DNA from 3 places in the Paenibacillus barengoltzii G22 genome. Region 2 is predicted to be linked to each of the others. Evidence: riboswitches for the same ligand, from Rfam matches in the RefSeq annotation. Region 2 holds a riboswitch; each other region holds the start of a gene.
What was found. Region 2 has a riboswitch for cyclic di-GMP ahead of C812_RS10445 (CheR family methyltransferase). Riboswitches for the same ligand answer to the same signal wherever they lie in the genome.
Positions count from the first base shown of each region.

Region 1 (3,280 bases), on a different contig from region 2:
AAAAACGCCTCCCTCACAGACTAGAAGCGTAACAATAAAGGCAATCATGTGTTTTCTTAAGATTTTAAACAAACCGCTACTTTCCAATAGCTCCACCTCAGTCGATGTCAGAATATCACTCCAAAATAAGTCCCAGAAAATCAGTCATGAAAAAATAGGATAGGCATTTAAAACTAGGAAAATAGTCACCTAAATATAACCTTATATTAACACAAATTGCAATCAAGAGAAGAATGTTTTTTGTGACGCATTTGAGAGACAAACAAAAAACAGGTTTATGAAAAGACGGTTGTCTCCTCATAAACCTGTTAAACTCTATCAAAGTGATGATTTATTATAAGTTCGATACTACCTCAACATTGACGTTCGATTTTGCCAGTTGGATGTTGAAGGCTTGTCCCTTAACGATGTTGTCCTTAACCACGATATCCTTCTGGATGCAATTCGCAAGATAGGTGGTCAGGTCGATTCCGCCCTTCGTTGTTTCAATTTTGTTGCCCTCGACCGTTCCGTTCTCCGCATTCTGCCAAGTCCAGATTCCTTTCTCGGCATGCTCGATCGTGTTGCTCGAAATGGTGAAGTTCTTCGTATTCCCTAAGCGAATGCCCGTGGTTCCCGCAATCACACTTTGCTGCCCCATTTTAATCTTGTTCCCTTTGATGGTCACATGATTAACGGTCTCATCGGCGCTGACTTCAATCGCAGCGTAATAACTGCCAACCCCTTCAATGCGATTGTCCGAAATGCTGTTGTTCGAAGCGTAGACGCTGATGCCAGCGTACATGTCAGGAGCCAACTGACCTTTATCTTTACCTTCGTAATAGTTGTTATTGAGATAGGAGTTCGTGATGACATTGCCGCTGACCGTAATCCCTTGGGCGTAAATCTTGATCGCACGTTTAGCGTTGAAGCTGAAGGTATTGTTGGCAATCAAGCTGCCCGCGTCCCGGCCCGTCCCACGATCCAGGTTCGGGTCTTCATAGAAAATCCCGTCCCCATCGTCGGCTGAACCGATGTGATGGATGTTGGAGTTCGTGATTCGAACGTTCGATGCAACCTTCTCTGCCGATCCCCAGGTTGTTGTAATATAGATGCCTCTGGAGATCAAGCTGCCGGCTGTCAGATTCACAGCCTTGATATTATAAATTTCAGAATTTGTGATTTCAATGTGATTGGTATCGCCATAAATGACAATCCCCGAGACGACACCCGTATAATAATCGCTGGCCGGGTCACTGCTATGCGTCGCATTGGCTGCCGCGATCCGATTCACCTTGACGAAGGAGCTGCCTCCCCCGATAACCAGAACACGATTTACGGCATGATTGCCATCCAGCATCAAGTCGGAAATTTCAATCCCAGTACCCGATGCATGGATCATTTCCCATCCAAATTTGTGAGCATCTGCTTGAATGATCGACTTCTTGCCTTCGCCTTTAAGCGTAGTTCCGCTCTCAACGATCAGCGTGTTCACTGGATTCACCAAGTATGTGCCTTCAGGTAAATATACCGTTCCTTTGCTGCTTGCTGCGAGATCCAAAGCCCGTTGAATTGCCGACGTATCGTCAGTCACTCCATCGCCTTTGGCACCTTGATCCTTCACATTAATCATTTGGGCGTCCTTTGGCTCAGCGTACGCAGCCACCGGATTTATAGAGAAGTTAAATAGGAATCCGACTGCAACGACCAACGTGATGAGCACGAATTTCTTAATCGATTGATTTGCTGCCATAAAGGACACCTCAAATTCGATAGGATAAAAAATAGAAAGCCCCCGTTTCAGGAAGCCTTCTATCTCATCCTGAAAACTTTCGGGAACTGGCTGGCATGTGATCTGCGACCACGAAGCCCCTGTAGCTTTGCGTCCCGCACTTTCATGCGGTTTGCCTTTTCGATGTTCTCGTATTCAATTCTGAGGTTTGGAGTGGAGTCAGTTTCTGAGGTTCGAGTCAATAAAAAAAGAACCAAATAACTATAGTTATAAGGTTCCTCATCGGAAACCTGTATGTAGGGAGCTGGCTGGCATGTGATCCTCGATCACGAAGCCCCTGTAGCTTTGCGTCCCACCCTTTCGAGCGGTTTGCCTTTATTCGACATTGCAGGCTTAAAATATGTTAGATTATGGTTCTATAGTAGCATATCATCTATGAATCTGTAAACTAGCACTCTACTAATATTTTACTAGACGACAAAATGTTCCATTGGATGCCTGATTCACATCCGGTCTTTATAGACAGAGGTTAATTCCTCCAGCACGTTCTCAATCGCATACGTCCCCGTAAGCAGATCTCGTCTTGCAGCTATCTCCTGCCGAAGCAAGGGATCGTGATATAACTGCAGAATCCGATCAGCAAAGGCATCGGCATCGCCGAGCTCGACCAGAAATCCATGGACGCCTTCCCCGACAAGGTCCCGGTTTCCCCTTACCCGAGTTGCCACCACAGGAAGGCCGCTGGCGATCGCCTCCATAATATTGACCGGCAAGCCCTCCTGCCGGCTCGAGGATACCGCTACATCCGCCAATGCGTAAATGTTCTCCATGTCCTTCCGGTGTCCGAGAAAGGTAACATAAGGTTCCAGCCCTTTCTCAGCAACGAGACTTTTGTAGAACGCCTCCAGTTTCCCTTTGCCGGCAAGCAGCAGCTGCACATTCGGAATGGCATCCTTTAATTTTTGGATCGTCTCCAGCAGGAGCGTCTGGTTCTTGCGATGAATCATTTCCGCCGCATATATGAGAACAAAACGGTCTTGTCCGACGCCATACTCTTCTCGCAATTGCCGCTTTTGTTCCGCTGTAGGCGGTTTAAATCTCTCGAAGCTGATCCCGACCCCATGCACAAAATGGATGAGCCCCGGTTTGAATTTCCCTCGTTTAGCCCGCTCGAAATCCTCATCATTCATCGTTACCAGAACGTCAGTATACCGAGAAAGCCACTTCTCCACCGGATAGTAGATCAACCAATTGATGCGAGAAGCCCCCTTGTAAAAATGAAAACCATGAGCAGTATAGACGACTTTCGTGCCTTTCCTTCGACTTTGGCGGGCAGCCAGTCTCGTTAACACTCCGCCCATAGGGGTATGACAATGAATAATCTCGTATCCCTGACTGTCGATAATTCTTTTTAGCTCCCGTAGAGCCTTGAGGTTATCCCTGCTATAGGGAGAACGCTGGATGGGAATATCAAACTGCTTGTCCGCCCATGGAACCGGCTCAGAACCATTCGCAGCCACATGAACCTCCCAGCCCTGATCCCGGAACCATTTCAAGTAAGGTAGATGA
Region 1 is NZ_KE159654.1:591,071-594,350, forward strand. Features, by position in the region: gene C812_RS22400 (glycosyl hydrolase family 28-related protein) at 335-1,732, opposite strand; cyclic di-GMP riboswitch class I at 1,811-1,898, opposite strand; cyclic di-GMP riboswitch class I at 2,008-2,095, opposite strand; gene C812_RS17435 (glycosyltransferase family 4 protein) at 2,215-3,280, opposite strand, start outside.
Region 1: linked by a shared signal. The riboswitch ahead of C812_RS22400 (glycosyl hydrolase family 28-related protein) and the one ahead of C812_RS10445 (CheR family methyltransferase) in region 2 are both predicted to bind cyclic di-GMP.

Region 2 (3,280 bases):
AACTTGTTATCCGGCTTCGAGATAAAATCAATCGCACCGGCGTTTAAGGCGTCAAACACGGACGAACTGATCGCGCTGACCACGATAACGGGAATCGAATACTGAGGCAGCAAGCGCCGAAGAAATTCAATCCCGTTCATTTTCGGCATTTGCACGTCGCAGACCATGAGATTCGGATGATATTTTAATATCTTGTCCCTTGCTTCGAATGGATCCGCAGCTGTAGCTACAACTTCAATGTCAGGGTCCGTCGTAATCCCGCGGGCAATCATTTCGCGAAACACCATAGAATCATCTACGACCAGAACTTTAATCTTATTTCTGACCTGCATCCAGGCAACTCTCCAATCGTTACTCTTTGCGATAAACCGCAGGCATCACGTACTTAAATTTGGTGTGATCCCGTTGGATCGTTTCGGAATGACCAATAAATAAATACCCTCCGGGGACTAGACTGTCGTAAAATTTGTGAATCAGTTGCATGCGCGTACTTGCGTCAAAATAGATCATCACATTCCGGCAAAAGATCACATGAAACTTCTTTTTGAAGGGGAACGGATCCATGAGATTAAATCGCCGGAAAACCACTTCGTTTTTGATTTTGGGCTTCACTTCATATTGGTTCATCCCATGCGGATGAAAATAATTATGTTTCCAACGCTCCGGCAACAGCGCAACCTCTTCACGGCTGTAAATCCCTTTCTTAGCTTCAATCAGCACCTTTTCCGATATATCGGTCGCCAACAGCTTTGTATCCCATCCGAGCCGAGCATTTCCAAAAAATTCATTGATCAGGATGGCTAAAGTATAGGCTTCCTCCCCGGTGGAACAACCGGCGCTCCACACCCTCAAATCTCGATCTTTGATTTTGGGGACTTGTTCGGGGAGAACTTTGGCGCGAAACAAATCAAAATGATCTGATTCTCTCATAAAGTATGTATGATTGGTTGTCATCTGATTGATAAACGTTCTTGCGGCTTCGCCGCTCTGATCGGTAGCAATATAGTTCAAGTAGTCCGAGAAATTTTCCATGTTCAGCGAATTCAAGACGTTCCACAATCGGCCCATTACCAACGTTCTCTTCTCGTCGCTCAAATGAATCCCAAAATTTGTTTTGATATAACCGGCTAATTTGATAAATTCCTTATCTGAAATTTCAATCATCACTTCACCTCCCCTATACGAAGAGAGAGCCATAAGACTCTCCCGTTTGAGAATTACACCTTCGTTGCCGAATTCATGTTATCCGTTAAAAGAAAAACCCTTCTAGTTGTCTGGAAGGGCATCGTCAATGCATGAATTCAGCAATTCAGTCATTGGCAACCTGGCAATCATAGCTCTATTTCAGAACTTTAGACCCATGGCTTTGCGTCATTACTTTTCAGTAATTTTGCCCAGAAAATTATGAAGGTGGTTTATGCGAAAAAGATCAGATTATGTCGAATTCGACAGTGATTTTCGACATATTTCGATTTGTTATGTAAGATTATAGCAGTGGTCTTGAAAAAAACAATGAACAAAACGAAAATTTTCAGGTTTAAAATGTAAGATAGGCGTATAGTCCTATTTTTAAATTAATTTTAGACAAATTTCAGAACTTTGAGAGTTTTCCTAACATCACCCGAACCCAAAAAAGCCCTGCCTCCCTCTCACATTTTTTAGTGAAAGTGGAAGCAAGGCTTATGGGAGGAAGTTCATCCTCAAGGACCCTGAGATTGCGATTTCAGCTGTCGCTGCTGTTATCGCAAATGCTGCTTTTAAACGCATGCTTTTTGCCAGTTTCATAGAGTTCGAACCTCCTATGTGTTTTGAGTTTCTGTACTCTATGATAAGGGCCAATATTAATGAGATATGCTGATAGTGTTAAATAGGGTTAAAGTAACAAATTTATCCCTCTCCACTTGCTAACCTCACATTGACCGTACTCATTATGGCCAGTCGCCACAACCGAGCCATCCGCCTTTAGACCAAGCGTATGCGCACATCCTGCGGCAATGGCAACAATTTCACGCCAGTTGCTGACCTCGCATTGACCATATTGATTCGAGCCCGCTGCCACTACGGTGCCGTCCGATTTCAATCCAACCGTATGGTAGCTACCGGCAGTAACTGCCATAATTCCGCGCCAATCCCCTACCTCGCATTGGTGATGCTTGTTCGACCCTGTGGCTACGACCGTGCCATCCGATCGAAGACCTGCGGTGTGGAGATAACCGGCCGCCACGGACTTGATATCATGCCACTGGCTCACATTACATTGGCCGTAGCGATTGTTACCGGCCATGATCACGGTACCGTCGGCGCTCAGACCAGCGGTATGCCAATCCCCTGCTGCGATCGCCACGATATCCCGCCAACTGCTGACTTCGCATTGGCCTTCCGCATTCCGCCCCACGGCCACCACCGTACCATCGCCTCTTAACCCAAGCGTTCTGCGCCAACCAGCCGCAATGCTTACGACTCCGCTCCATTCGCTCACTTCGCATTGCTGATGCCCATTCCAGCCCGTGGCAACCACCGTACCGTCCGAACGAAGCCCTACGGTATGCGACTTTCCTGTGTTCGTTGCCATATGAACATTACCTGCCGCCACCGCCACGATCCCCCGCCAATCGCTGACATCACACTGGCCATTTCGGGCATCTCCTACAGCCATCACTGTACCGTCCGAACGAAGTCCAACGGAATGCCGCGGGCCAGCCGCTAAAGGGATATTCATCTGGTGTACTCCTTGGAACGCCGATATTTTCGGAGAAACTGGCTCCATAGTTATCCCCCTTGCCAAGAAATCAAGCTATCCCCATCATACGAAAGGCTTCCTAAAAAAATCAAACAAAATCATAAGTTTCACGTCTCGAACCCGGAACGGTCGAAACTTATGATGAAAGTGTGTCATAGCTAGCCGCCCTGACTTGGGCGTGCTATTCGGAGGTGATGTATGAAGCGATCACCGCAAGTCGTTTGGATTACAGACGCCGACCAGCCGACGGGCAAAGCATTGATCCGTCGCTGGGCTAAGGATGGCGCCCATCTCCTGCTAAGCAGTCCGTCCAATGGCATAGAGATTGCAGCTGAAATCAACTTGGCTAAGGCTTCCGGCTCCAAAGTGCTCGTAAGCAATGTCGATTTAAGCTCCGGCACCAACGCAAACGAACTTGTGCTGCAAGCAGAACGGGAGCTTGGTGCCCTGCAGGTGCTGATCCATAACCATGACCTGTTCGTACCTTTTTCCGTTGAAGCCGGCTCTGAAGCATTGTTCCGCGAGGTGATCAACATCAAC
Region 2 is NZ_KE159653.1:466,888-470,167, forward strand. Features, by position in the region: gene C812_RS10440 (protein-glutamate methylesterase/protein-glutamine glutaminase) at 1-332, opposite strand, end outside; gene C812_RS10445 (CheR family methyltransferase) at 352-1,164, opposite strand; cyclic di-GMP riboswitch class I at 1,316-1,405, opposite strand; gene C812_RS10450 (RCC1 domain-containing protein) at 1,874-2,767, opposite strand; gene C812_RS10455 (SDR family NAD(P)-dependent oxidoreductase) at 2,939-3,280, shown strand, end outside.

Region 3 (3,280 bases), on a different contig from region 2:
GATCCCGGGAAGAACGTCTTCAGCAACCGGGTATACGGCTCATTGCGAAGCATCATATTATATTGATGAATATCGCATTTGCTTTGGAATTGCGGCGGTACGTCCACGTAATACTCCATCTGGACCGCAACCTCCTCCGCCACGCCCCCCGCTTGAACGGAATCGTCTTCTGCCTGCGGCTCCTCACCGCGCAACGCGACGATTTTGCCATAAGCCACCTCGCGTTCCTCCTGACGGCGCTTGCCTTGGCGGAACTGCAGGTTGGCCCTGTGCTGGAGCGCATCCAACAGGATCCCGCCGCCTGGATCAAAGACCCCGTCCTCGTCCAACAGCCGGCAAATATCCTGGACGCTTAAATCGTACTTGCGGGCCACATAATTCACCACCCCCATCCCTTCCGGGTCAAAGCGCAGCGCCTCAACGAAGGAGCGGTTCTGGGACTCGCGCGGAAAACGCAGGATGATGTCCGCATAGTTGATCGCATCCTCTTCCAGCGCCAGCTTGAGCCCCGGCTGCCTAGCGATCGACGTCTCGGCGATCGCCTGCTCCAGCTCATAATCTATCGAATGCGTGTTCAGCTCAAAGATCTCATAGAACGGAACCGTAATATTTTCCTTATTCAGGCCAACTCCTGACCATGCCTCCGGTTCTCCGCGGAACAACTGCTCCCGCAGAGACAGCACCGCGAACTTCCCGATCTTATCTCGCAGCAGCAAAGTCAGATGCTGTGTCCGGAAAAATTCCGCCGGTGCCAGCGGGGCCTGAAGCTCATATTCGTAAATATAATCATCGCTGTCCGGAACATAGAGCCGGTTCGTCTGAAGCAGCCCGACCGCCTCCAACCGGGATGTCTGCTCAATCAGAAACTTCCGCCCTTTCTCGCTTGGATCGAGGCCAAGGGTCAGGAACAGCTTCCGCTGCTGCTCCACCTCCGAATATCCAACCTGCTCCTGGGGAACATGCTCCGCAAGCAATCGGTACAGCGAAATTGCGAACGCCCCGACCATCGGTTGATAGATCAAACCTAGCATTCTGCCATCGACGGGACTGAGTCCGAAGTCACGATATACGCAATAACGGTGATTTTCAGTAAAATGCAGCATGTTGTTCATGCGCACGGCTTCATCGCTCCTTCCCTATCACGTCCAAATAGACTTCCTCTATTTTAGCATAAAAGACGTCGTCCTGAATCGCCCCCAGCCTACAAAAATCTCCCTTTTTCTTCCTGAGCTGCACCAGGGCTTATGTTCTCGGTCGAATAACCCCAAAAAAAGAACCGCCCCCTGATAGGGCGGCCCTTGACCTCTCTTCTTCTTCATCTATTTGTTATGTAAATGCCACTCTTCTAAATAAGAGCGATCTCCGGCTAAAAAACGCCGAACTTCATCAATCGAGACCCCCTCCTCTTTTGCCATGGCGAGTAAAATCACCCATTCCGGGTCAACGTTGCCGGGGTCATAAGAAATAACCTGGGCGGATTTCTTCAACAACAATCTCCTCCTAAGATCATTTGGTTTTGTCCCAGGCAGTCCAGCCATCTTAGTATTCCTACCTTAGATCTGAGACTTTGCGCCCCTGCTTTTCAGCAGGTTTACCCTTATCTGGTGCTTCTGAGCTAATGCATCTCCTTAGTTAGTAAGCATCTTGCTAATTATTATAGCGTCTAAAATTTGAAAAGTATGTCATTCTACGTAAATTCACCAACCCGTTTTCGTCGAAAAAGATAGCTTATTTTGTTTAATCCCGAACCCTCTTGTCAGATTGGGCCAAAATTCGACACTGATCGAGAGCTAAACATTGTTTCTTATAGAGAACACAAACTGTGAAAACGGATGAAAATTACTAGATATTCTCAGGAAAAGAAAGATAATTGTTCCTGTTTAAGAACAAATTGCTGGATTTTCGCCTTTCCTATCCTTAAACATTTCGGGTATATTCGAATCACAGCATCCGTTCTCAATAACGAAATTAATAGCGAACAACAGGAAGTAATCCGAATTGATTTTCTCGACTCTGCACTTATGAACCCGCCAGGTTGACACAAGCTTTGGCGAATTCACCAACGTACGCGAGGATCACACGGAAATGAAACCTGCCGATTCTGTCCGAGCCGAAGGATGGGGAGGACGACGTTGGCGTAAGAGAACGCGATTCCTTCGGAAGTAGGTGAATATCATGCGCATTCGTAAATGGTTAGGCAACGCGCTGACGTTCCTAATGGCGGCGGCCTTCTTTACCGTGGCGGGCTCAGTGGTACTCTCAAAGGTTTTCGATAGCGAATCGACCATCTATGGTTATCAGCTAAGCACAGTTCTGTCCGACTCAATGGACCCTGTCATCCCAAGAGGTTCCGTCGTGATCATTCAACCGGGCGGAGATATGACCCGTTTTAACGTCAGCGACGTCATCACCTTTCAGTCCAGGGATAACAAGCGGATAACCCACCGGATTGTTGAGGTGACACAGGACGAACACAGCGGCCAGGTGCTGTATCGAACAAAAGGCGATAATAACAATGCTGCCGATGTGAAACTGGTACACCCTGCGCATGTAACCGGCGTATATACCGGATTAAACATACCGTACGCGGGCTATATTTTAAGTTTTGCCGATTCGAAAACAGGGAAGGTCACCCTGTTGATCCTCCCAGGACTCCTCTTATTTCTTTATACGGTTGTTGTCCTGTGGAAAGCGATCGCCAGACTAGAAGATGAAAAACCGGAAGTGCATCATTTGCAGTCGGACGCGAAGTCCCCAGCCAGAATTGACGCATCAAACCAAGCCGAACAAGGACAAATGCATCGTTGAACATCCGACTTAACACCTTTGTCCGATATCATTTATTCTGATATAATGACATCAAAAAATATTTTTCTGATAGAAGGGCGACGGCTACATGGCAGAACATATAGGCGAGCGTATTCAGAAACTACGGCAAGACCGAGGGTACTCCTTGTCCGAGCTGGCGGAGAAGGCGGATGTGGCAAAATCCTACCTCAGCAACGTGGAGCGTAATATTCAATCGAATCCCTCGATTTCCTTCATCCAGAAGATAGCCGACGCTCTCAACGTCTCGATCAACCTGCTATTGTACGGCGACCGCCCCGCACCGGAATTACTTGATCCGGAATGGTCGGAGTTGGTGCAGGAAGCGATGACTTCGGGCGTCAGCAAGAAGGAATTTAAGGATTTCCTTGAATATCAGAAATGGAAGCGAACCCAGCAGGAATAACGATACAACTAGTAAATGTACACAGAGAAAAAGCGCGAGACCTCAGAG
Region 3 is NZ_KE159652.1:351,138-354,417, reverse strand. Features, by position in the region: gene C812_RS01730 (DnaD domain protein) at 1-1,118, opposite strand, end outside; gene C812_RS22160 (anti-repressor SinI family protein) at 1,320-1,487, opposite strand; cyclic di-GMP riboswitch class I at 1,522-1,606, opposite strand; gene sipW (signal peptidase I SipW) at 2,176-2,808, shown strand; gene C812_RS01720 (helix-turn-helix domain-containing protein) at 2,897-3,232, shown strand.
Region 3: linked by a shared signal. The riboswitch ahead of C812_RS22160 (anti-repressor SinI family protein) and the one ahead of C812_RS10445 (CheR family methyltransferase) in region 2 are both predicted to bind cyclic di-GMP.